DNA from 4 places in the Mesorhizobium sp. ORM8.1 genome. Region 4 is predicted to be linked to each of the others. Evidence: predicted binding sites of a transcription regulator. Region 4 holds the regulator's gene; each other region holds the start of a gene.
What was found. Region 4 encodes LexA, which represses DNA repair genes until DNA is damaged. Its sites were predicted from a motif close to TGTTCNNNNTGTGTTCNG; they were not measured.

Region 1: a site for LexA is predicted at 3,484-3,501, ahead of ACVDG8_RS08715 (ImuA family protein). Genes of this name have one in related genera too.
Region 2: a site for LexA is predicted at 1,797-1,814, ahead of dinB (DNA polymerase IV). Genes of this name have one in related genera too.
Region 3: a site for LexA is predicted at 3,147-3,164, ahead of ACVDG8_RS22335 (helicase-related protein). Genes of this name have one in related genera too.

What each region holds. Positions count from the first base shown of each region.
Region 1 covers NZ_CM132600.1:1,636,954-1,642,654, reverse strand. Annotated here, with positions in the region: gene ACVDG8_RS08745 (cytochrome ubiquinol oxidase subunit I) at 1-349, shown strand, start outside; gene cydB (cytochrome d ubiquinol oxidase subunit II) at 376-1,530, shown strand; gene cydX (cytochrome bd-I oxidase subunit CydX) at 1,555-1,686, shown strand; gene ACVDG8_RS08730 (rhodanese-like domain-containing protein) at 1,720-2,049, opposite strand; gene ACVDG8_RS08725 (ArsR/SmtB family transcription factor) at 2,166-2,528, opposite strand; gene ACVDG8_RS08720 (hypothetical protein) at 2,875-3,048, shown strand; gene ACVDG8_RS08715 (ImuA family protein) at 3,532-4,296, shown strand; gene ACVDG8_RS08710 (DUF6504 family protein) at 4,208-5,701, shown strand, end outside.
Region 2 covers NZ_CM132600.1:879,878-885,578, forward strand. Annotated here, with positions in the region: gene ACVDG8_RS04600 (hypothetical protein) at 494-670, shown strand; gene ACVDG8_RS04605 (hypothetical protein) at 739-1,143, opposite strand; gene ACVDG8_RS04610 (hypothetical protein) at 1,309-1,554, opposite strand; gene dinB (DNA polymerase IV) at 1,895-3,160, shown strand; gene plsY (glycerol-3-phosphate 1-O-acyltransferase PlsY) at 3,164-3,820, opposite strand; gene ACVDG8_RS04625 (phospholipase D-like domain-containing protein) at 4,018-4,476, opposite strand; partial or broken gene ACVDG8_RS04630 (phospholipase D-like domain-containing protein) at 5,008-5,701, opposite strand, start outside.
Region 3 covers NZ_CM132600.1:4,443,078-4,448,778, reverse strand. Annotated here, with positions in the region: gene phaR (polyhydroxyalkanoate synthesis repressor PhaR) at 1-296, opposite strand, end outside; gene ACVDG8_RS22345 (acetyl-CoA C-acetyltransferase) at 601-1,785, shown strand; partial or broken gene phbB (acetoacetyl-CoA reductase) at 1,908-2,632, shown strand; gene ACVDG8_RS22335 (helicase-related protein) at 3,388-5,701, shown strand, end outside.
Region 4 covers NZ_CM132600.1:7,339,385-7,345,085, reverse strand. Annotated here, with positions in the region: gene ACVDG8_RS36610 (AMP-binding protein) at 1-393, shown strand, start outside; gene kynU (kynureninase) at 404-1,651, opposite strand; gene lexA (transcriptional repressor LexA) at 2,113-2,853, shown strand; partial or broken gene ACVDG8_RS36595 (ComEC/Rec2 family competence protein) at 2,847-5,308, opposite strand; gene gltX (glutamate--tRNA ligase) at 5,412-5,701, shown strand, end outside.

The DNA.
Region 1 (5,701 bases), 1.7 Mb from region 4:
GATGTGGCATACGATGCGGGAAACGCCGGCATCACGCTGGCTGCTGCGTATGGCGCTCGTCGCGATGCCGTTGCCATGGATCGCCATCGAACTTGGCTGGTTCGTCGCAGAATTCGGGCGCCAGCCGTGGATCATCGAAGGCACTCTGCCGACCTTCCTCGCAACCTCCGAGCTTGGCGTTCCCGATCTTTTGATCACCATACTCGGCTTCACCCTCGTCTATGGCGTGCTCGCCGTGATCGAGGTGAGGCTGATGTTGCAGGCGATAGCGAAAGGTCCCCTCATTGGCGCCGGTGTCGCGTCTCTCACTGGCGAGGGCGCCCGAGTTCATCTGGCCGCCGCCCAATAACCTGGCTTGTGCAAGGGACAACGACGATGATCGATCTTCTCTTCAATTACGAGACGCTGCGGATCGTGTGGTGGGTGCTGCTTGGCGTCCTTCTGATGGGCTTCGCGGTGACGGATGGCTTCGATATGGGCGTCGGGGCGCTTCTGCCCTTCGTCGCAAAGACGGACATCGAGCGGCGCGTTGCCATCAACACGATCGGGCCGGTCTGGGAGGGCAACCAGGTCTGGTTCATCCTGGGCGGCGGCGCCATCTTCGCCGCCTGGCCAGCGCTCTATGCCATGAGCTTTTCCGGCTTTTACCTCGCAATGTTCCTGGTGCTGTTCGCGATGATCCTGCGGCCGGTCGCCTTCAAGTACCGCTCCAAGCGGGAAGATCCCCGCTGGCGTTCGACCTGGGACTGGGCGCTGTTCATCGGCGGCGCTGTGCCGGCACTCATCTTTGGCGTGGCAGTGGGCAATGCGCTGAGAGGCGTCCCGTTCCATTTCTCCACTGACCTGCGGCCATTCTACGAGGGCACCCTGTTTGGACTGGTCAATCCGGCGGCCCTGTACTGCGGTCTGGTCTCGCTTTCCATGCTTGTCATGCACGGCGCCGCATGGCTGGTGTTCAAAGCCGAAGGTCCGGTGGCCGCCCGGGCCAGAAGCATCGGTGGCCGGTCCGCATTGGCCGCCGCGTTCCTGTTCGCCGGCGGGGCAGTCCTTGTCAGACTTGGGTTGCTGGGCGGCTATGAGGTGACGAGCGCGATGGTCTGGGACGGACCGTCAAATCCGCTTGGCAAGACAGTCATCGCGAATGCAAGCGCCTGGCTGCGCAACTTCCACACCACGCCAATCCTTTGCCTGGTTCCGGCTTTGGGGATTGTCGCCCCGCTGGTCGCCGCCGCAGGCTTCAGCGCCCGTCGTGAAGGCCTCACCTTGCTCGCATCAAAGCTTGGCGTGATCTGTATTATCGCGACCGTCGGCCTGGCGATGTTTCCTATCATCCTGCCCTCAAGCACAAATCCGGGCCATTCATTGGCGGTGTTCGACGCGTCTTCAAGCCGGGCGACGCTGCGCAACATGCTGATCGCGACGGTCATTTTCCTGCCGCTCATTCTCGCCTACACGGCCTGGGTCTACCGCGTGCTCTGGGGAAAGGTCAGCGAAGCATCGGTGCGCGGGGCAGGGTCTTCGGCGTACTGATAGTAAAGACTGGAGATTGCAACGATGTGGTACTTCGCCTGGATCCTCGGCCTCGGACTGGCCACTACGGTCGGTATCCTGAATGCCCTCTGGTACGAGTTGCGCGCCGTTCGCGCGCAGCCCTCCGAACAGATCGAGCAACTCAAAGCCCCGTGAAACCCGCATTGATGTTGCCACGCGACGCGGCGATCAGCTTGCCGACGCAAAACCTTGCGCACGCCAGGCGCTGATGCCGCCGGCCATATGCGTATCGTGCGGCTGTCCCGCAGCCATGGCGATGGCGATGGCTTGCGATGACCTGCCGCCAGCATGGCAATAGAACACGACGGGTTTGCCTGGCGGGATAAGCGCTATTTTGTCGCGAAGGCTGCCCAAAGGGATATGAATGGCACCGGCTATATGCCCGGATGCCCACTCGCCGTCGTCCCTGACATCGACAAGCGTGATGGCGTCACCCAACTGACGCACCTGCGTCGGTGTCAGCGTCTTTTCCGCCGAGCGCGCTCCAAAACCAAACATTGCACTTCTCCTGTTTCGTGCGCGTCAACCATGCCGCGCCGCTTCCCGAGATTTCGTAGCCGTTCGTTCAAGGCGACAAAGCAAGCAAAGCGGTCGTGGGTCGCCAGTGCTTATGCTCAAGCACAAAAGGCCGAGTGAAGCGCGTCAACAACCGTGAGCACTTCCGGCCGGGTGATGCGATAGTAGACAGTGGTGCCATCGCGACGCGAATCGACCAGACCATCAGCGCGCAACCGCATGAGTTGCTGCGACATCGCCACCTGCCCGATCTCGAGCAATTCGCGCATCTCGGCGACAGAGCGCTCATCCTTTCCCAACGCGCAAAGAACCAGAAGCCGCTGCGGATGGGACATGCTTTTGAGCAACTCCGCAGCCTTTCCCGAAGCGGGGATCATATCCACTACATTCATATTTTTGAATTTATGATCTTTGAATGTTAAATGCAAGCCGTCCATCGAATTTAGGGGCCACCAACGCATTCAGGGGCTCCGGCTATTCGGGGCTGAGGGTCCGATGCTGCCGGCCGATACTCTCGACGCGGCCACAATCTGCGATCGGTTGATCCAGCGCCTGCCGAGCCGGGCGAAGGCCGGCCAACTCGGGGCAATATCGGCTCGTTGACTGAATCACGAACCGACCGCCGCGTTCATCAGCGCTATTCCTTGGTCCGGCCCGAGAGCCTGATGCCATCAACCCGTGAAGGGTCGGACTACGCAAAGCGTGCCGCCGCTTCGGCTACGCCTGCACGGTGATTGCGGCCTCGGCCGGACACATCGGGCGCCTGTCACGCGGGGATCGATCCCGCTTCCAGCAGGAGCCGGAAAGATGTCCCTCGCACAAGCAAACGCCTTCGCCTTCAGCCTCGCCAACAGCCTGATGGTCAGCATCGTCATCTTCAGAGCGGGCGATGGAACGCTCGCCGTCGCGCCGGCCGACGAGTATGACGGAGACGCTGCGGAGATCGTTGGTGAAATCGACCCGCACTCGGCAAACGCCTAGGATGGTCAGCAACCGGCTTAAGCCACCCGTTGCTCGGCCTGGGCCAACACCTGTGATCACTGTCCAAATCCATCACCGCTGGCCACTCGTTCGGACCACCGTGGGCGGGGACAGTCGGTCCCGCGTCCCGTCCTGCGGCCGGCGCTATGCTGACGCTCCTACGGCTGTCCTGTTAACCGCCCACGGCGGAGGCGAATTTCCTTCGTCCCGCGCGCGACAATGTCCGCATTGCGGACGCGCGCAGGACTGCGGTTTATGCGCCGTCTTTGCTCAGGGCGCCGACGGTCGCCGGCGCGACGTCAAGCGGGCTTATCAAGGCCTTCGACTGTGTCGTCCTGTCAGCAAAAAACTCTATCGGTGCCACCAGACAGGCGGTCGCCGCAGGCATTTCTTCCGCAGCGCCACCTCGCCATGCCATTGACTCTTTATTAGGAAGAGAACAAATGAGGAACATGCCGCCAGCATTTTGCGTTCAGGGAACAGATGAGTGCACAGACGCCAAGCGCTGCCATTTCCGATCTCCGAGATCGCATCGCGCGTCTCGAAGGTGGCAACAGGCGCGAACGAGCGGTGCTCCCTTTCGGCATCGCTGCTGTCGACAGCCATTTGCCTGGGGGCGGTGTGGCGCTTGGCGCGCTCCATGAAGTTGCCGGTGGTGGCAATGGAGCGATTGATGGCGCTGCCGCGTCGCTTTTTGCGGCGGGAATTGCGGCGAGGACGCAGGGCAAGGTGCTGTGGTGTGTGACGCGCCAGGATCTGTTTGCGCCGGCAATTGCCCAGGTCGGACTTCACCCCGACCGGGTGATCTATGTCGAAGCCGGTGACGACAAATCCTTGCTCGCCTGCTTCGAGGAAGGTCTGCGGCATGTGGGGCTTGGGGCTGTGGTCGCGGAAGTCGCGCGCCTGTCCATGACTGCCTCGCGCCGGTTGCAACTGGCATCCGAAGGCTCCGGCGCGATGGGCATCGCCATCCGCCGCTGGCGCCGCCAGACCGAAGTGGCCGATTTCGGGCAGCCGACGGCATCTGTCACCCGCTGGCGGGTTTCCGTCCTGCCATCGCAACCGCTTCCCGTGCCCGGCGTTGGCCGGGCGCGATGGCAACTGGAACTGATCCGGTCTCGTGGAGGGGAAACGCTCGATATCGAAGTGGAGGCTTGTGATGCAAAGGGTCGTCTCGCTCTTCCTTCCAAACTGGTCGACCGACCGGCTCAGAAGGAAATTGGGCGACGTCTCGCTGCCACCGGATAGACCTTTGGTGCTGGTCGGGCGGCAAGGCAATCGTCGCCTTGTGACCGCGGCTGATCGTGCGGCATTAGAAGCCGGCTTGCGCATCGGCATGCCGGCGACGAAGGCACAGGCCCTCGTACAAGGTCTGGTGGTTATGGACGCTGAGCCAGACGCCGACGCGGCGGCATTGGAGCGGCTGGCGCTGTGGGCGTTGCGGCGCTACGCGCCGATCGTCGCTGTGGATCCTCCGGACGGATTGGTCCTGGACACCAGCGGCGCCGATCACCTGCATGGCGGCGAACGCTTGATGCTGACCGGTATGATCGAGCGTCTCGGTCAGGTCGGCTTGTCGGCGCGGGCCGCGATAGCCGATAGCTGGGGCGCCGCACACGCTGTCGCGCGCTGCGTCAGGCAGACCGTCAGCGTTGTCGCCGTCGACGCGACCTATGATGCAGTTCTTCCTCTGCCTGTCACGGCACTGCGTTTGCCCGATGCGATCGTGAGCGGTCTGCGGGCTTTGGGCTTCGACAGGGTGGGTGAGCTTCTGCAGCAGCCGCGTGCGCCGCTGACGCTGCGCTTCGGGCCCGAATTGGGCCGCCGGCTTGACCAGATTGCTGGACGCCTTGCCGAACCGATAGAGCCGGTGCGACCAGCCGACGTGCTTGAGGTAAAACGGACCTTTGGCGAGCCCATTGGTGCGGCCGAGACGATCGCGCGTTACGTCGGCAAGCTCGTGCAATCGTTGTGTGCCGAACTGGAGACGAAGGGTCTCGGCGCCCTGCGGCTCGACCTGCTGCTTTACCGCGTCGACAACCGCGTCGAGGCCATTCGCGTTGGCACGGCCTTGCCGGTCCGCGATGTGAAGCGGCTGACAGGGATCATCCGCGACAAGATCGAGACGATCGATCCGGGCTTCGGCATCGAGTTGATGCGCCTGTCCGCGCCCCTGGCCGAACCGTTGACGCCGAGGCAGACAATTTCCTCGCTCATCGAGCAGCCGGATACAGACATCTCGGACCTGATCGACATTCTCGGCAACCGTGTCGGCGAGGAGAGGTTGTATCGCTTTGCACCGGTGGCCAGCGACGTGCCGGAGCGATCGTTTCGGCGCGTGGCGCCCGCGTCCGTTGAGACAGGCGAGGCATGGCCAGACCATTGGCCGCGTCCGGCGCGTTTGTTTGCCGTTCCTGAGCTGATCGAGGCGATGGCGCTGCTGCCGGATCATCCGCCGGCGAGCTTTACCTGGAGAGGCATCCGGCGAAGGGTGAAGCGCGCCGATGGCCCTGAGCGGGTATTCGGCGAATGGTGGAAGCGTGACGCCGAGCTTGCCGCCGTGCGCGACTATTTCCAGGTCGAGGATGAAGGAGGCGAGCGGTTCTGGATCTATCGCGCCGGCGATGGCGAGGATGCCGCGACCGGTTCGCAT
Region 2 (5,701 bases), 940 kb from region 4:
GACGGGCTTTTTTTGTGCCCGGCACCTCCATCCGTCTCGGCAGTGCCCGCATGCCGAACCGATCTCCCACCGCCCTCGCAGGAAAGGCGGCGGGAAATCGGCCATGCGCCGATGAAGGGACGTTCTCGGCGATTTCAGTCTACCGCGCGTGGTGACGCTCGATTAGCGGTTCCTGAATTGATTGCGCGTTGGGAACGAGATGCCGGGGCTCGTGGTTCCCCAAGCAGAAGTCCCTGGACACTGGTCCCAGTGGCATCGGCCAAAGGGCCGGCCATAGGGCCAGCCGGCAACCACCGCTTGCGGCCGCGCAGGAAAGGTGCAAGGCTCAAGGCGGGTAGAGAATGGGCGAGATTGCCGGGACCTTGATCGGTTCAGGCGCTCGATTGGGCAGATGTATTTTCCGCGTTTTCTTGTGGGAATGACGGCAACGCTGTTGCTGGTCCTCGGGTGGACATACGCGTCCACGGGATCGGTCTGGGCGTCGCTAGGTTGGATGTTGCTGGCGGCCGTGCTCTTGCAGGCCGGCTATTTCCTGATCGTGCTGTTGATCATCCAGCGCGAAGGCCGCGCGGCTGCTGAAAGCAAGGCGAGCGAGGCCGCGCCCGCTGAGCTGCCCGGTCCGTTCAAGCGCGACGGCATCATCCATACGCTGATCTCGCGCCTGCTTTAGAAAAGTGTGAAATCGCGCCGAGCAGCAAAGCCGTCCGGCGCGATTTTTCCGTGACACGGTGAACCGTTCTAGCGCGCCGCCATGGTGACCTGGCGCGTGGATTGCGCAGGCGAGAATACCACGACGGCAAAGACCAGCACGCCGGCAGCGACAATGAGCGAGCCTATGCCGAGGATCGGCTCCATCGCATCGTTGCCCTGCGCGTATTTCAGATAAAGTGGCGGCAGCATCACCACCAGGCCGAGCGTGTAAAGGCCGTAATGGATCATGGCCAGGCGCTTCTCGGCCTTAGCTGGATTGAGCGCATAATAGCCGCCGAAAATAGCGCTGGTGACCCAGCCCAGGAGATTGAAATGCGCGTGCGCCGGGAAGGCGCCATGGTCGCCCGAGATCCCCATCTTGATGCCGATCGCAATGCCCAGCAGCAAAAATACGACGCCCGTCTTGAAGAAAAGCTCTGAAATCCTTGGCATTTTGTTGTCCCTCCGATGCGTTGACCCGTTTGGCAAATTACACCTTCCTGCGTATGTTAGCTATATCACGCAGGGCAGACTGAGGTCTTAGCGAACTTCAAAGGCAAGCGGCGCGGAGGAGCGCGAAGGGCACGGCCTTCGGCCAAAATATGAGGAGGACACAAGCTACGGCGCGGCCACGATATCCACGATATCAGCACCCGGCCTTTCGTCGAACAGCACCGCGCAGCCGCGCTCGAGCGCTATCCACGACAGCGCATTGGCAGCGTCCTGGTCCGACGAGATGAAATCGCCGGTCAGCACACGCAGTTCCTCGACGGCTTTCGACATCGGGACGACCCGGCCCGCGACATGGTCGCTGGCGCACGCCTCCACGACGCAGAGAAGATCGATAAGTTCGAAACTATCCATGACAGCCTCCGGTTCAAAACAACGGCGTGGCGCCGGCAATTGTTCCCGCCGGCCCGGATGACCGCAACCAATACCGTGCCACCGCGTTGGTCCTATGACTACTCCAGCCTTTGCCTGCGCGGCCTTGTTCGCCGCGCGGGCTTCTTTTTGCGTCGCGGCGAGACTGGCGATGATGCGCTTGCGTGCGATCGGTCACAGACAGCGCCGGACGGCCCTGCCCTGGCTTGACAAAAAACCTGCTTTGTTCTCTTTATGTTCACGCAACTTCCCTTAAAACACGTCCGGCTAATGCTGCAGTGCGGCGTGAAGACGACGGGCCGGATGGAGACGGGAGCGCGGCATGCTCGCCACGAACGCTGCTTGCGGCGAAGCCACCATCCTGCATGCCGATCTCGACGCTTTCTATGCCTCGGTCGAGCAACTGCTCGACCCGTCGCTGCGCGGCAAGCCGATCGCAGTGGGCGGCGGCGTGGTGCTGGCGGCCTCCTATGAAGCCAAGGTTTTCGGCGTGCGCGGCGGCATGCCCGGCCGCAAGGCGCGCGAGCTCTGCCCGCAGCTGATCTTCGTCGGCGGCCGCTTCGGCGAATACCAGCGGCTCGGCGACGCCGCGATCAAGGTGCTCGACGATTTCACCCCGCTGGTCGAGCGCATCTCGATCGACGAGGCCTTTGCCGACGTCGCCGGCTGCACGCACCTGTTCGGCCCGCCGGACGAGATCGCGCGAAAAATCCGCCAGCGCGTGAAGTCCGAACTCGGCCTGCCGATCTCGATCGGCGTGGCGCGGACCAAGCATCTGGCCAAGATCGCCTCGCAGGTGGCCAAGCCAGACGGGCTGGTGGTGGTAGCGCCAGGCAGCGAGCTTGCCTTCCTGCACGATTTGCCGGTCACGCTGATGTGGGGCGTTGGCCCGGCGACCAGGGCGCGGCTGGCCGAGATCGGCATCGAGACCATCGGCCAATTGGCGCGCACGCATGGCGGCGCGCTGGAACGGCTGCTCGGCCCGGCCGCCGGCCAGAAGCTCGCGGCACTTGCCTGGAACCGCGACCCGCGCAAACTGGAAACGCAGCGCCGCGCGATTTCAGCCGGCGCGCAGTCGGCGCTTGGCCGCAAGCCCGCCGTGCCGCGCGTCTTCGTGCCGACGCTCTTGCATCTCGCCGACCGCGTCGCCAGCCGCCTGCGCGCCAAGGACCGGCCCGGTCGTACAGTGACGGTGCGCGTGCGCTTCGCCGATATGCGCGCCGTCTCGCGCTCGGTGACGCTGGAGCAGCCGATCCAGGCCACGACGATGCTCGCCGAAATCGCCGAGGAGCTGGTGCGCGGGGTGCTGGCCGCCCATCCGAGCGAAAAGGACATCTCGCTGCTCGCGATTTCCGTCTCGCACCTGGAGGAACATGCGACGCTGCAGCTCGAACTGCCGCTCGGCCTCGCCGACGAGAAGCTGAAGCCCGGCAGCCGCAAGGGGCTCGCCCGCTTCGGCGCCGACCGGGCCATCGACAAGATCCGCCAACGCTTCGGCAAGGAGGCCGTGGGCTACGGCACGGTGGCGCTGGAGGCAGCGCGCTCGGTGCCGGACGAGTTCAGGGAACTGGCCGAGAAGGAGCTGTGAAATTCAGGAGCTCGCCTGCCCCAGGCGCGGCTCGGTGCCGGCGAGCAGCCGGCCGATGTTGGCGCGATGGCGCGCAATGACATAAAGGCCGCCGGCGATCACCAGCAGCCGATAGGCAAGCGGTTGGTCCAGGGCGAAGACCAGCGCGATCGCGGCCAGCGCCGCCAGCATCGAGCTCAGCGAGACGATGCGGGACAGGCCGAGCACAGCGGCGAAAACCACCGCGGCGCCGAGGCCGACCGGCCAGGACAATGCCAAGAGCACGCCGAGCCCGGTCGCGGCGGATTTGCCGCCGGTGAAACTTAGCCAGATCGACCGGCCATGCCCGAGCAAGACCGCAAGCCCAGCCAGGCACACGCCCCAAGGCACCAGGCTTTGCGCCCCGGATGGCGGCGCCAGCGAGGGTATGGTGTCGAGCCAGGCATAGAACCAGCGGGCAAAGACGACCGCCGCCATGCCTTTCAGCACATCCACCAGAAGCACCACCAGAGCTGCTCCTTTGCCCAGCGTGCGCAGCACGTTGGTCGCGCCGGTGGATTTCGAGCCATGCTCGCGGATGTCGATGCCCCGGACCAGCCGGCCCGCCAGATAGCCGGTCGGGATCGAACCGAAGAGGTAAGCGACCGCCAGTCCGGCCACGGCTGCCATCCAGAAGAGCATGCGATTCACCTCCCCGTGCCTTGCAGACCGCTATGGCGCATTTCGAGAGGTGGCGCGAGGGGGATGTAGCACAAGCAATGGGTTGCAAAGGGGCAAAGTGCACAACCCCGCCCATTGCACGACCCTTGCCGGGGAGATCGGCAGTTCCAGTTCATCTTGCGGTTGACTTTTCCAGCCGCTGGCCTTGAAGGAACCGCTTACGACAGGAAATAGTCGCGGCTGGTCGGGATGGGGTTCGGCATGAACCAGCGCTGCTGCCAGTCCGCCGTCATCCTCAGGAAGCCGCCGACGCCGGTGACCGGAGGCTTGCCCGTTTTGATCAACGAGTCCCGCAGCTTGTCCGAGAGTTTCGCCCGCATGAGGTAGTGGTCGTAGACGTCCAGAACGTGGACCGCATAGGCGACCGCCAGTGGTTGATTGCCGCGGATGATAAGCAGGTTCTCGTCGTTCTGGTAAGAAGCCTTGTAGCCGAAGTTGTGGCTGCCGGTGACGACCGTGCATGCCACGGGGTCCAGCGGATCGATGACGATGATCTTGTCGTGGATGATGGCCGGGCCGGCCGACAGCAGTTCCGGTTGCAGCGGGCCGGTCGGCACGGTGACGGCGGCGGCGCGGATCACCGCTATGCGGCTGGCATCGCCGCCGGGCCACCACACCGCCGGCGACGGCAGTTTCTGCATCGTCCCGTCCGGCGCCTTGTAGGTCGTGGGCTGGCCGGCCTTGGCCGGTGGCGGCAGCGCCTTCGGGTCGCTGACCGCGCCTTGGACCAGGAGGTCCGGACGGTCCGCGGCAAGCTTGGCCGCCTCGCCGATGATGTTCTGCACGCCGTTGTAGCCGGGCAGGAACGCTAGGAAGAGGATTGCGTGGCTGGCGTGCTCCATCAGCGAATAGACCCGGCTGAGATCGACGGGTGTGGGCGAACTGATGTTCTTCGTCTTCGCCTTCGTGTTGGGCGAGAAGAGAACCTCGACCGTGCCGCCGCCGGCAAGCGTGTTGGCCACGGCCGGCGTCGCGTTCGCGGCGCGCAGCGCCGCGCCCTGCACGCCGCTGTTCTGGGCGAAGCCCTGCAGCGGCTTGTTCCGGTAGGTGATGTCGACCTCCTCGCCAGCGGGCTGCGGGTCGTCGAGCAGTCGCTTCCAATAGTCCAGATACTGCGCGGCGACCTGCTCGTCCTCGATGATGATGACGTTGTTGGATTGCGTGCAGAGACCGGTCGAGGTCCAGTTCGTGCTGCCGGCGAGCACGGATTTCGCAACACCGCCCTCGACATAGACGGCGAACTTGTTGTGGCCGATATGCGCCGTGTTGTTGAACAGCCTGTCCTCTACATTGGCCGCCGAGGCCGCGTGCAGGCCGGCCCGCGCCGGATGGTTCTCAGTGTCCCAGACGACGGGCTGCTTCTGCCCCGGAGACGTCCCGCGGGGATTGGGATCGACATCGCCCGCCGTCGACAGGATGACATGCGCCTTGCCGGCCGCCGTCAACTTGGTCAGGCGTTTGATCAGTTCCGGATCGTGCAGTTCGTAGAGCGCCAGGTAAAGCTCGCCGCCGCCCTGCTCGGCGCGGTCGATCATCGATAGCAGGAAGCCCAGCACGTCGGCGGTGAGGAACATCCTGATCGGATCGTCCTGCGCGGGGATGTGGTCCTGCAGCGTCTTCAACAGGCCGGTGGTGTACTTCGGGGCCGGTCCGGGGGCCAAGTCCTGCGGCGTGCTTGCCTGCGCCGCTTTCAGTTGCTGCAGCAGGTTCTGCGTCGACAAGATGCCGTTGGTGTAAGTGGCGCGTATGCCGGCGTAGTCATGGGTGACATCGATCGAATCCGTCTCGATAACTTCGCCGACCTCGGCCAGCGGATGCTGCGGACCCCCATAGCGCGGCTTG
Region 3 (5,701 bases), 2.9 Mb from region 4:
TCGAGGAAGCTTGGCACGATCATCTGCATCTGGTCGCCGTAAAAGGCGATGAGCTGGCGCAGGAACGGGATCGGCAGCATGTTCTGCCCATCCTTGTTTTCCAGTTCGAAGATGATCTGCGTCAGCACCGGATGGGTGATGTCGTCGCCGGTCTTGGCATCCTGTACGGTGAATTCCTCGCCCTTCTTGACCATCTCGGCCAGGTCTTCGAGCGTCACATAGGTGCTTGTGCCGGTGTTGTAGAGCCGGCGGTTGGCATACTTCTTGATGACGATCGGGTCGTCTTTCGCGGCCATCCGTATCCTCCCCAGGATACCGGCACGCTGTGGAGTAAGCTGCCGGTAACGTTGCGCCATTTGTCGAGGATATGCGCAAAAGCCCTACAATTCCAAGTGGTTTGTGCAGTGCGGCATCATTTAATGCGGGTTGGCCGGGAGAAAATATGCTGCACGGTCAACATCATGTTACGGCAACCGTTGCCCGCCCTGCTTGCCGCGCATGCCGGCCATGCCCATTTCCGGTTTGACTCAAGGGTTGGAACGGGCAAGAAAGTCCTGAAACGGCCCCAAGAATACGACACCTCGAAGTCTGGAGAAGAAAATGTCCGCTTCCAATGCAATCGTCGTCGCCAGCGCTGCGCGCACGGCCGTCGGCTCCTTCAACGGCGCGTTTGCCGCCACGCCCGCGCATGAGCTCGGCGCCGTCGTCATCAAGGAAGTTTTGTCGCGTGCCGGTGTCGAAGCCGCTGAGGTCGACGAGGTCATCCTCGGCCAGGTGCTGACCGCCGCCCAGGGGCAGAACCCGGCTCGCCAGGCTTCGATCAACGCCGGCCTGCCCAAGGAAACCACTGCATGGAGCCTCAACCAGGTTTGCGGCTCGGGCCTGCGGGCGATCGCGCTCGGCATGCAGCAGATCGCCACCGGAGACGCCAAGGTGATCATCGCCGGCGGCCAGGAATCGATGTCGCTGTCGCCGCACGCCGAGCATCTGCGCGCCGGCGTCAAGATGGGCGACTACAAGATGATCGACACCATGATCAAGGACGGCCTGTGGGATGCCTTCAACGGCTACCATATGGGCAACACCGCAGAAAACGTGGCCCGCCAGTTCCAGATCACCCGCGACACCCAGGACGAGTTCGCGCTCGCCTCGCAGAACAAGGCCGAGGCGGCGCAGAAGGCCGGCAAGTTCAAGGACGAGATCGTCGCCTTCATCATCAAGGGCAAGAAGGGCGACACGATTGTCGACCAGGACGAGTATATCCGCCATGGCGCCACGCTCGACGCCATGACCAAGTTGAAGCCGGCTTTCGACAAGGACGGCACGGTCACCGCCGCCAATGCCTCCGGCATCAATGACGGCGCGGCCGGCGCGCTGCTGATGACCGAGGCCGAGGCCGCCCGCCGCGGCATCACCCCGCTGGTGCGCATCGCTTCCTGGGCGACCGCCGGCGTCGACCCGGCAATCATGGGCACTGGACCTATTCCCGCTTCGAAGCGGGCGCTGGAGAAGGCCGGCTGGTCGGTCAAGGACCTCGACCTCGTCGAAGCCAACGAGGCCTTCGCCGCGCAGGCCTGCGCCGTCAACCAGGGCATGGGCTGGGATCCCTCGATCGTCAACGTCAATGGCGGCGCCATCGCCATCGGCCATCCGATCGGCGCCTCGGGCGCCCGCATCTTCAACACGCTGGTCCATGAAATGCGCCGTCGCGGCGCCAAGAAGGGTCTCGCCACCCTTTGCATCGGTGGCGGCATGGGCGTTGCCATGTGCGTGGAAGCGATCTGAGCCCAGCGAATAGCGAATAGGGAGTAGCGAATAGGGAAGAAAGCGTCGCGCTACGGGACGACAGATCCCTACTCGCTATTCGCTACTCCCCATTCGCTCAGACGATTTAAAGGAGGAACTTCATGACCAAGACAGCAATCGTAACCGGTGGCTCGCGCGGCATCGGTGCGGCGATATCGATCGCCCTGAAGAACGCCGGCTATTCCGTCGCCGCGAACTATGCCGGCAATGACGAGGCCGCGGCCAAATTCAAGGCCGAGACCGGCATCCCGGTCTACAAATGGTCGGTCGCCGACTACGACGCCTGTGCGGCCGGCATCAGCAAGGTCGAGGCCGATCTCGGCCCGGTTTCGGTGCTGGTCAACAATGCCGGCATCACCCGCGACGCCATGTTCCACAAGATCACGCGCGAGCAGTGGAAGGAGGTCATCGACACCAACCTGTCGGGTGTCTTCAACATGACGCATCCGCTGTGGAGCGGCATGCGCGATCGCAAGTTCGGCCGCGTCATCACCATTTCCTCGATCAACGGCCAGAAGGGCCAGGCGGGCCAGGTCAACTACTCGGCCGCCAAGGCTGGCGACATCGGCTTCTCCAAGGCTCTCGCGCAAGAGGGGCTCGCGCGGGCATCACCGTCAATGTCATCTGCCCCGGCTACATCGCCACCGAGATGGTCAAGGCGATCGACGAGAAGGTGCTCAACGAGCGCATCCTTCCACAGATCCCGGTGGGCCGCCTCGGCGAACCCGAAGAGATCGCGCGCTGCGTCGTCTTCCTGGCTTCCGAGGACGCCGGCTTCATCACCGGCTCGACGATCACCGCCAATGGCGGCCAGTATTTCACTTGATGTGTTTTGAACGCGGGCGGCCCCGCCGGGCCGCCTGCTTTTTCGCTCGCCGACGACAGGCGATGCGAGGCGATGCCTCAATTCGGCACGCAAAGGTTAACGGCTGCTCCGCGCTCTGTGCGTAACGCTGTTCGCAAGCTGTGCGTTCTCGGTGCACAAGCTGTGGATAACACCATATGTTGGGGTGAACAAACCGGGAAACTTCAGTGATCGCTGATTCGTCGCCGATTCGTTCCGGCTTTGGTCGAGAAGTTAACGGCGGGAGCCTCGAACGTCACCGAATTCCTTAAAGCCGGTTAGGAAAGATCAATAATTTCATAACCTTGTCGGCTGGGTGCCTATCCGCCGCAATGGTTCACCGGCAAAAGTTAACGGACTCGCGGGCATTGCAGCGTCTCAGCATAAATCAGGCCAGTTTCGCGATTCAGCATGTGGTGAGATCCATCGTCAAAAAATCCACATATAGCCGTGAACAAAACCTGAATCAGAGTGAGTCTGTGATTCGTCGCTGATTCGTTCCAGACTCGTTCCAGCAGTTAACCGCGGTAGATTTTGACCACTCTTCAAGGCTGCGCGATCCGTCGAAAGAACATTCCGCTTTCGCTCGGCGCCTGAAATCCCTATGTGTCGCCTGTCATACGCGGCGGCAGCGCCACGTTTCCGACGAGAGCATGATCCCGAAAAGTGGGAACCGGTTTTTGGAGAAAGATCATGCTCCAGCAATGAAAGCGGCAAAAAGCCTCATTTCCGAGCCGATGAACATCCAGCCGAAACACAGAGAGCCGCTGATCCTTTCAGGCCGCGACGTCACCGCCGTGCTTGGACCGACCAACACCGGCAAGACGCATCTCGCCATCGAGCGCATGGTGGCGCATGAGACCGGCGTCATCGGCCTGCCGCTGCGGCTGCTGGCGCGGGAAGTCTACACGAGAGTCTGCGAAAAGGTCGGCGCCCGCAAAGTGGCGCTGATCACCGGCGAGGAGAAGATCCAGCCTGCCGGCGCGCGATATTCGGTCTGCACCGTCGAGGCGATGCCACGCGAGACCGACGCCGCCTTCGTCGCCATCGACGAGGTGCAGCTTGCCGGCGACCTCGAGCGCGGCCACATCTTCACCGACCGCATCCTCAATCTGCGCGGCCGCCAGGAGACGCTGCTTCTCGGCGCCGCGACCATGCACGGCATCCTGCAGCGGCTCTTGAAGGGCGTGTCGGTGGTGACGCGGCCGCGCCTGTCGCATCTCGCCTATGCCGGCTCGAAGAAGCTGACCCGCCTGCCGCGGCGTACCGCGATCGTCGCCTTCTCGGCCGATGAGGTCTATGCCATCGCCGAGCTGATCCGCCGCCAGCAGGGCGGTGCGGCCGTCGTGCTCGGCGCGCTGTCGCCGCGCACCCGCAACGCCCAGGTGGCGCTGTTCCAGTCGGGCGACGTCGACTATCTCATCGCCACCGACGCCATCGGCATGGGGCTGAACCTCGATCTCGACCACGTCGCCTTCGCCCAGAACCGCAAGTTCGACGGTTACCAGTACCGCAATTTGACCGCGGCCGAGCTCGGCCAGATCGCCGGCCGCGCCGGCCGACATCTGCGCGACGGCACCTTCGGCGTCACCGGCCAGGTCGACCCGCTCGACGAGGATCTGGTCAAGAAGATCGAAGGCCACGACTTCGACCCGGTGAAAGTGCTGCAGTGGCGCACCGCCGCTTTCGATTTTTCCAACCTCGACGCGCTGAAGCGTTCGATCGAAACCAACGCGCCGGTCGAGGGACTGACGCGGGCGCTGCCGGCGGTGGATGCGCAGGCGCTGGAACATCTGTCGCGCGACGAAGCGATCAGGGCTTTGGCCACCGATGCCAAACGCGTGGCGCTGCTTTGGGAAGCCTGCGCCCTGCCGGACTACCGCAAGATCGCGCCGGCACAGCATGCTGACCTTATCGCTTCGATCTATATGGACCTTGCGCGCCATGGCCATGTCGATGAGAATTACATGGCCGAGCAGGTGCGGCGGGCCGACACGACGGACGGCGATATCGACACGCTGTCGCACCGGATCGCGCAGATCCGCACCTGGACTTTCGTCTCCAATCGCCCTGGATGGCTGGCCGATCAGCTACACTGGCAGGAAAAGACGCGCGAAATCGAAGACAGATTGTCGGATGCGCTGCATGAGCGGTTGACGAAACGCTTCGTAGACCGCAGGACTTCCGTCCTCATGCGGCGCCTTAGAGAAAATACCATGCCTGAAGCCGAAATCAGCCCAACCGGAACCGTCCTCGTCGAAGGCCATCATGTCGGCGAGTTGCAGGGGTTCCGCTTCACTGCCGACCAGAGCGCCGGCGGCGAGGACGCCAAGGCCGTGCGCACCGCCGCGCAGAAGGCGCTCGCGGCAGAGTTCGACGCGCGCGCCGAGCGCTTTGCCGCTTGCGCCAATGGCGATCTGGCTTTGGGCTCGGACGGCGTCTTGCGCTGGATCGGCGCGCCGATCGGCACGCTGGTTTCCGCCGACGAGGCGCTGAAGCCTAGGCTGGTGCTTCTGGCCGACGAGCAGCTGACGGGTCCCGCCCGCGACAAGGTCGCGGCGCGCGCCGAGCGTTTCGTCAACTTCCAGATCGAGTCGCTGTTGAAGCCGCTGGTCGATTTGAAGAATGCCGAGCAGCTCGCCGGCATCGCGCGTGGCATCGCCTTCCAGCTGGTCGAGCATTTCGGCCTGATCAACCGCCGCGATATCGCCGAAGAGATGAAGTCGCTTGACCAGGAAGGCCGCGCCGCCTTGCGCCGTCTCGGCGTGCGCTTCGGCGCCTACCATGTCTTCGTCCCGGCGCTGATCAAGCCGGCTCCCGCCGGGCTGGTGACGCTGCTCTGGGCGCTGAAGAACGATGGCAAGGACAAGCCCGGCTTCGGCGACGTGGTGCATGCGCTGGCTTCGGGCCGCACCTCGGTGGTCATCGACCCCGTCTTCGACAAGACTTTCTACAAGCTCGCCGGATACCGCAATCTCGGCCGCCGCGCCGTACGCGTCGACATCCTCGAGCGGCTTGCCGACCTGATCCGCCCGGCGACCAATTGGAAGC
Region 4 (5,701 bases):
CGCGACGGCTGGAACCTGACCGGCGACACCTTCGTCCACGACGAGGACGGCTTCTTCCACTTCGCCGCCCGCTCCGACGACATGATCGTCAGCGCCGGCTACAACATTGCCGGACCCGAGGTCGAAGCAGCACTTCTGTCGCACCCCGACGTCACGGAATGCGCCGTCATCGGCGCCGAGGACGCCGAACGCGGCCAGATTGTCGAGGCGCATGTCGTGCTGGCAACCGGCGTGGCGCCGGACGCCGCGACCGTCAAACGCCTGCAGGATCATGTCAAGGCAACGATCGCGCCATACAAATACCCGCGCTCCGTCAAGTTCATCGCGGCCTTGCCCAAGACCCAGACCGGCAAGATCCAGCGTTTTCGCCTGCGCTCCGAGAAGGCTCGTTGAGCGGACCGCTTCAGGTGACGGCGGTTTTCACCGCAAAGCGCGCGTCCTGCCAGGCGCCGGTGCCCAGGATGTCTTCCAGCACCTCGACCGCGTCCCAGACATCGCGATAGCCGACATAGAGCGGCGTGAAGCCGAAGCGAATGGTGGACGGCGCGCGGAAATCGCCGATCACGCCACGTTCGATCAAGGCGCGCATGACCTGGTAGCCATGCGGATGGGCGAACGAAACCTGGCTGCCGCGTTGGGCGCCGTCGCGCGGGCTTTCCAGCTCGAGGCCGTAGGCGCCGCATTTGGCTTCGACCAACCGGATGAACAGATCCGTCAATGCGACGCTCTTATCGCGCACGGCGTTCATGTCGACCTCGTCCCAGAGATTGAGCGCGCCTTTCAGCGCCCGCATCGACAGCACCGGCTGCGTTCCGCACAGGAACCGGCGGATGCCCGTACCGGCGGCATAGCCCTGCTCGAACGCGAAAGGCCTTGCATGACCCCACCAGCCGTTGAGCGGTTGATGGACCTCGCGATGGTGACGGTTCGCGGCATAGATGAAGGCCGGCGCGCCCGGCCCGCCATTGAGGTATTTGTACGTGCAGCCGATGGCGAAATCGGCATTCGAGCCATCGAGGTCCACCGGCAGCGCACCGGCGGTGTGACAGAGATCCCAGACGATCAACGCACCAGCCTGGTGGGCCTTGCGCGTCAGGGCCGCCATGTCGCGCAACCGTCCGGACTTGTAGTTGACGTGGTTGACCAGGATGACCGCAACTTGGCTGTCGATCAGTTCCTCGATCGTCGGGGCGTCGACGCCTTCCAGCCGCAGCACCGTGCCGGGGCGTGTCGAGGCCGCGCCTTCCGCCATGTAGAGGTCGGTTGGAAAGCTGTCGCCCTCGGCAACAATGACCGACCGTTCAGGCCGCATCGCCAGCGCTGCATGCAAAACCTTGTAGATGTTGATCGAAGTCGTATCGCAGACGACGGTCTGGCCAGGTGCCGCGCCGATCAAGCGCCCGAGCTGGTCGCCCAATTCGACCGGCATGTCGAACCAGCCGGCGGTGTTCCAGGCGCGGATCAGATCCTGCGCCCATTCACGCCTGGCGGCGTTCTCGATCTCGGTGAAGACATCGGGTGAAGCAGCGCCCAGCGAATTGCCGTCGAGATAAATGACCCCCTCCGGCAGCACGAAGCGATCGCGCATGGCGCGCAACGGATCGGCGGCGTCCATCGCCTCGACAGACGCCAGATCAGGAATTCCCGTCATAGTGCAATCGCCTCCCGTTTGGACCCGACGCAGCGCATGACGCCGCCGGCCAGCCATGCGCGGTTTGTCTCACCGCCGTCCACGATCCGGCAAGACCCTTTTGTCCTTGTCCGCTGGTCCATCGATGCCAGCGATAGACCGCAGCATTGCCAAAGTTGGCATTTTGAGTTCGTTTCGTTCACGGTGCCGCATGTAAACTGGGGTGCAGAGCTCATCCCGCCCTGCGCATCCGCGATGCTGATGCCCTATCTCTTATGAACGATGGGGTTGTAAAATGGAACGGAATCAAGACCTAAGGCTCAGCCGGCCGTCGCGGCGGCGCCCAAGCGGGCGCAACATGGTTTCGACTGTCCTAACAAATTCACTAAACTTTAAACGGTTGCGGAACACAACTGGAACAGATAGTGTTTGTTCTGGGTTTGTTTTTCTGATTCTGGTTTCAGAACCCGTGGGGGTCGCCGATGCTGACGCGCAAACAACATGAACTCCTGATGTTCATCCACGAACGTCTGAAGGAGAGCGGCATTCCTCCGTCCTTCGACGAAATGAAGGAAGCGCTCGACCTTGCATCGAAGTCCGGCATCCATCGGCTGATCACGGCGCTGGAAGAACGCGGCTTCATTCGCCGGCTGCCCAACCGGGCGCGCGCGCTTGAAGTGCTGCGGCTGCCCGATTCGATCGCGCCCGGCCTCAATGCCGCGAGGAAGTTTTCGCCAAGCGTCATCCAGGGTGGCCAGGGTCAAGGCAATCTCGGCCGGCAGATCAAGCCTGCTGCATCGTCGCGCGCGCCGTCGCCCAGCAATGACGACGATGCGATCTCGGCCGTGTCGATCCCTGTGATGGGCCGTATCGCCGCCGGTGTACCGATCGACGCCATCCAGCACCGGACGCATTCGATCTCGGTGCCGCCGGACATGATCATGGGCGGCGAGCATTACGCGCTCGAGGTCAAGGGCGATTCGATGATCGAGGCCGGCATCTTCGATGGCGACACCGTCATCATCCGCAACGCCGATACGGCGAGCCCGGGCGAGATCGTGGTGGCGCTGGTCGACGACGAGGAAGCGACGCTCAAGCGCTTCCGCCGCAAAGGCGCCTCGATCGCGCTCGAAGCCGCCAACCCGGCCTATGAGACGCGCATCTTCGGGCCTGACCGCGTCAAGGTGCAGGGCAAGCTGGTCGGACTGATCAGGCGCTACTGAGCCGGTTGGGCGGGCTTCGCATCCGTCCTCTCCGGCTTTTTGTACGGCGGTAGCCCCTCGCCTCGCGGGTGTATTTCCGCTGCTCGTGCCAGGGCCGGTACGGCTGCTCGACGGCGTAGCGAATGACTGGCCGCGCCGTTGCCGACTGCGTGTCGAAGAAGACGGCCGCGCTGCCGTCACGCGCGAGCTGTCGCTTGGTGACGACGAGAATGCGCGGATCCCAGCAAGGATTGTAGGCGGTGGCGTCGTTGATGACGATAAGGTCGGCGAAGCCGCAGGCTGGGCGGGCGCTGTCGCGTGTCTCGGCGAGCGCCACGATCGCGCCGGACGGATGCCTGCCGATGCACAGGTCGCCAGTGCAGTAGAAGGGCGAGCCCGGTGGCAAATCGACTGGATCGGCGACGTCCAACGCGCCTTTGGCGAACATCTCCGGCGGCACGATTGCCCCGGCCTGCAGTGCTCGCTTCCAATTGTCGGTGGTGAATTCGTTGGAGCGTTCACGGTTGATGGCAAGCTCGCCGCCACCGATCGGCATCGCTACCAGATGCGCGTCCTCCGAAATGAGAAGGTCAGGCGTGCGGACGTGCGGAATCGCCAACAAGGCGGCGAGCGCGAAAGGCACGGCCGCGAACCTGAGCCAGGTGGTCGCCATGGTGGCGATGACAAGCGCGATGGTCGCCAACAGCACCGACTGGATCGAGATCAAGCCGACGGCGTCGACCGGCGAGCGCTCGGAAAGCCACGCCGAAATCGCCACCATCGCCGTCAGGCCCTTGCCCATCACATAGAGGAATGGACCGTCGAGACCGAAGGGCATGGCCAATGCGCTGAGCACCGCAAACGGCATCACGATCAGCGAGACGATCGGCATGACCGCGAGGTTCGCAACCACGCTGAGCGGCGATACGCGCTGGAAGTGCCAGATGGCAAACAACACCGTCGCACTGCCGGCGATCAGCGATGTCATCGCCGCGCCGCCGACACCAACAGCCAGTTTTCTCGACCAGAAACCCAGGAATGAAAGCTTTGCCGGCGGCGCCCGTATTTTGCCGGCGCGGTAGTCCGCCCAGCCGGCATAGACGCCGACGAGCGCCGCGGTTGCGGCAAACGACATCTGGAAGCTCGGGCCGACCACCTCGTGCGGCGACACCAGGATGACGGCGATCGCCGAGATCGCCAGATTGCGCATGGTCAGCGCCGCGCGGTCGAAGAGCACCGCAACCAGCATCACCGCCAGCATGATGAAGCTACGCTCGGCCGCGACCACGATGCCGGAAATGACGAGGTATGCGGCGATCGAGAGCAGCGCTATTGCCGCGGCGTATTTCTTGACGGGCCGGCGTGACGAAAAATCCGGAAACAGCGCGAAGGCGCCGCGCAAGAGCACCATGATCGTGCCGGCGACCAGCGCCATGTGCAGGCCCGAGATCGAGATGATGTGATAGATGCCGGTGCGCCGCATGGACTCGTTGATCTCTTCGGGAATGCCGGCGCGCACGCCGACAATCAACGCGGCGGCGATCTCGCCTTCTGAGCCGCCGATATTGCTCCGGATGTGGTCGGCAATCCCTTCCCGCGCGTTCTCGATGGCCAGGGCGATGCCGGCGCCAAACGGCGCTTCGGCTGTTGCTGAAACCAATTTTGGATCGCCCAGGAAAAATCCGCTGCCGCCGATGCCGGTAAAATAGCTGTCGAAGGAAAAGTCGTAGCTGTCCGGCCGCACCGGCCCTGTCGGTGGCAAGAGCTTGGCGTAGCCGGTCAAGATCGATCCTGCTCGCATATCAGGCGGGATCCGACGCGCAGACAACCTGACGCGGTCCGGCACGTAGCGCAGCGTCGGATGCTCGGTCGACATGACGTCGATGGTCAGCCTGACGCGGCCATTGGCCGTCGGCTCGGCGATGACCAGGCGGCCGGTCAGCCGGGTCTGGATTTCGGAGCCGAGCATCGGCGTTGCCGCGCGCCATGTCTCGACCTTGGCGGCCAGAAAGCCCAGGGCGCAGAACAGCGTGGCCATGAAGATGAGATGCGTTCTCGGCCAGGAACGGAAACCGACCGCGCACACGGCCATCAAGGCCACCGTCGCAAGCGGCCTGTAGAGATCGGGCTCGGTGCTGAGCGAGAAGTAATAGATGACGCCGGCGGCCAGGAACACCGGCACCAGCAGGAAGCCGATGCCGCGATCGAGTTCCGTGGTCGCGGCAGTGCCGACGCCTTGCCGCAATGCCGGAAGCGAAAAACGGCGAAGCTGCTTGCGCAGCGTGATGATCGATGCCGGCAAAACCTTGCGTGGCGCGTCGCGGTTTTGCGGTAAGATTTCAGTCGGGGTAGGTGGAGGCGCCGGGAGTAAAACCGGCGCCGCTTCGGCGGCGCTGACGTCGGCAAACAGCAGGCGCTCGCTAACGCCAACTGCCGTCCCCTCGCCCTCTCCCTCGCCCCGGCCACGTCCAGCCATCGGGTCTGCCCCTTGCGCCCAAGACCGCCTATGCTACATGAACCCGCATCGCGCGAAAGTCCGCGCGAAAAATGCCTGTTTTCAGCGCCGCTTCGAGAGTTCCATGTCCGACAAGGTCGTCACCCGCTTTGCCCCCTCGCCGACAGGCTATCTGCATATCGGCGGCGCGCGCACGGCGCTGTTCAACTGGCTCTATGCCAAGCATACCGGCGGCACGATGCTGCTGCGCATCGAGGACACCGATCGTGAGCGCTCCACGGAGGCGGCAACGGCTGCGATCCTCGACGGGCTCACGTGGCTCGGACTTTCCTGGGACGGCGAGGCCGTCTCGCAGTTCGAGCGCGCGCCGCGCCATCGCGAGGTGGCCGAGGAGCTCGTGCGCCTGGGCAAGGC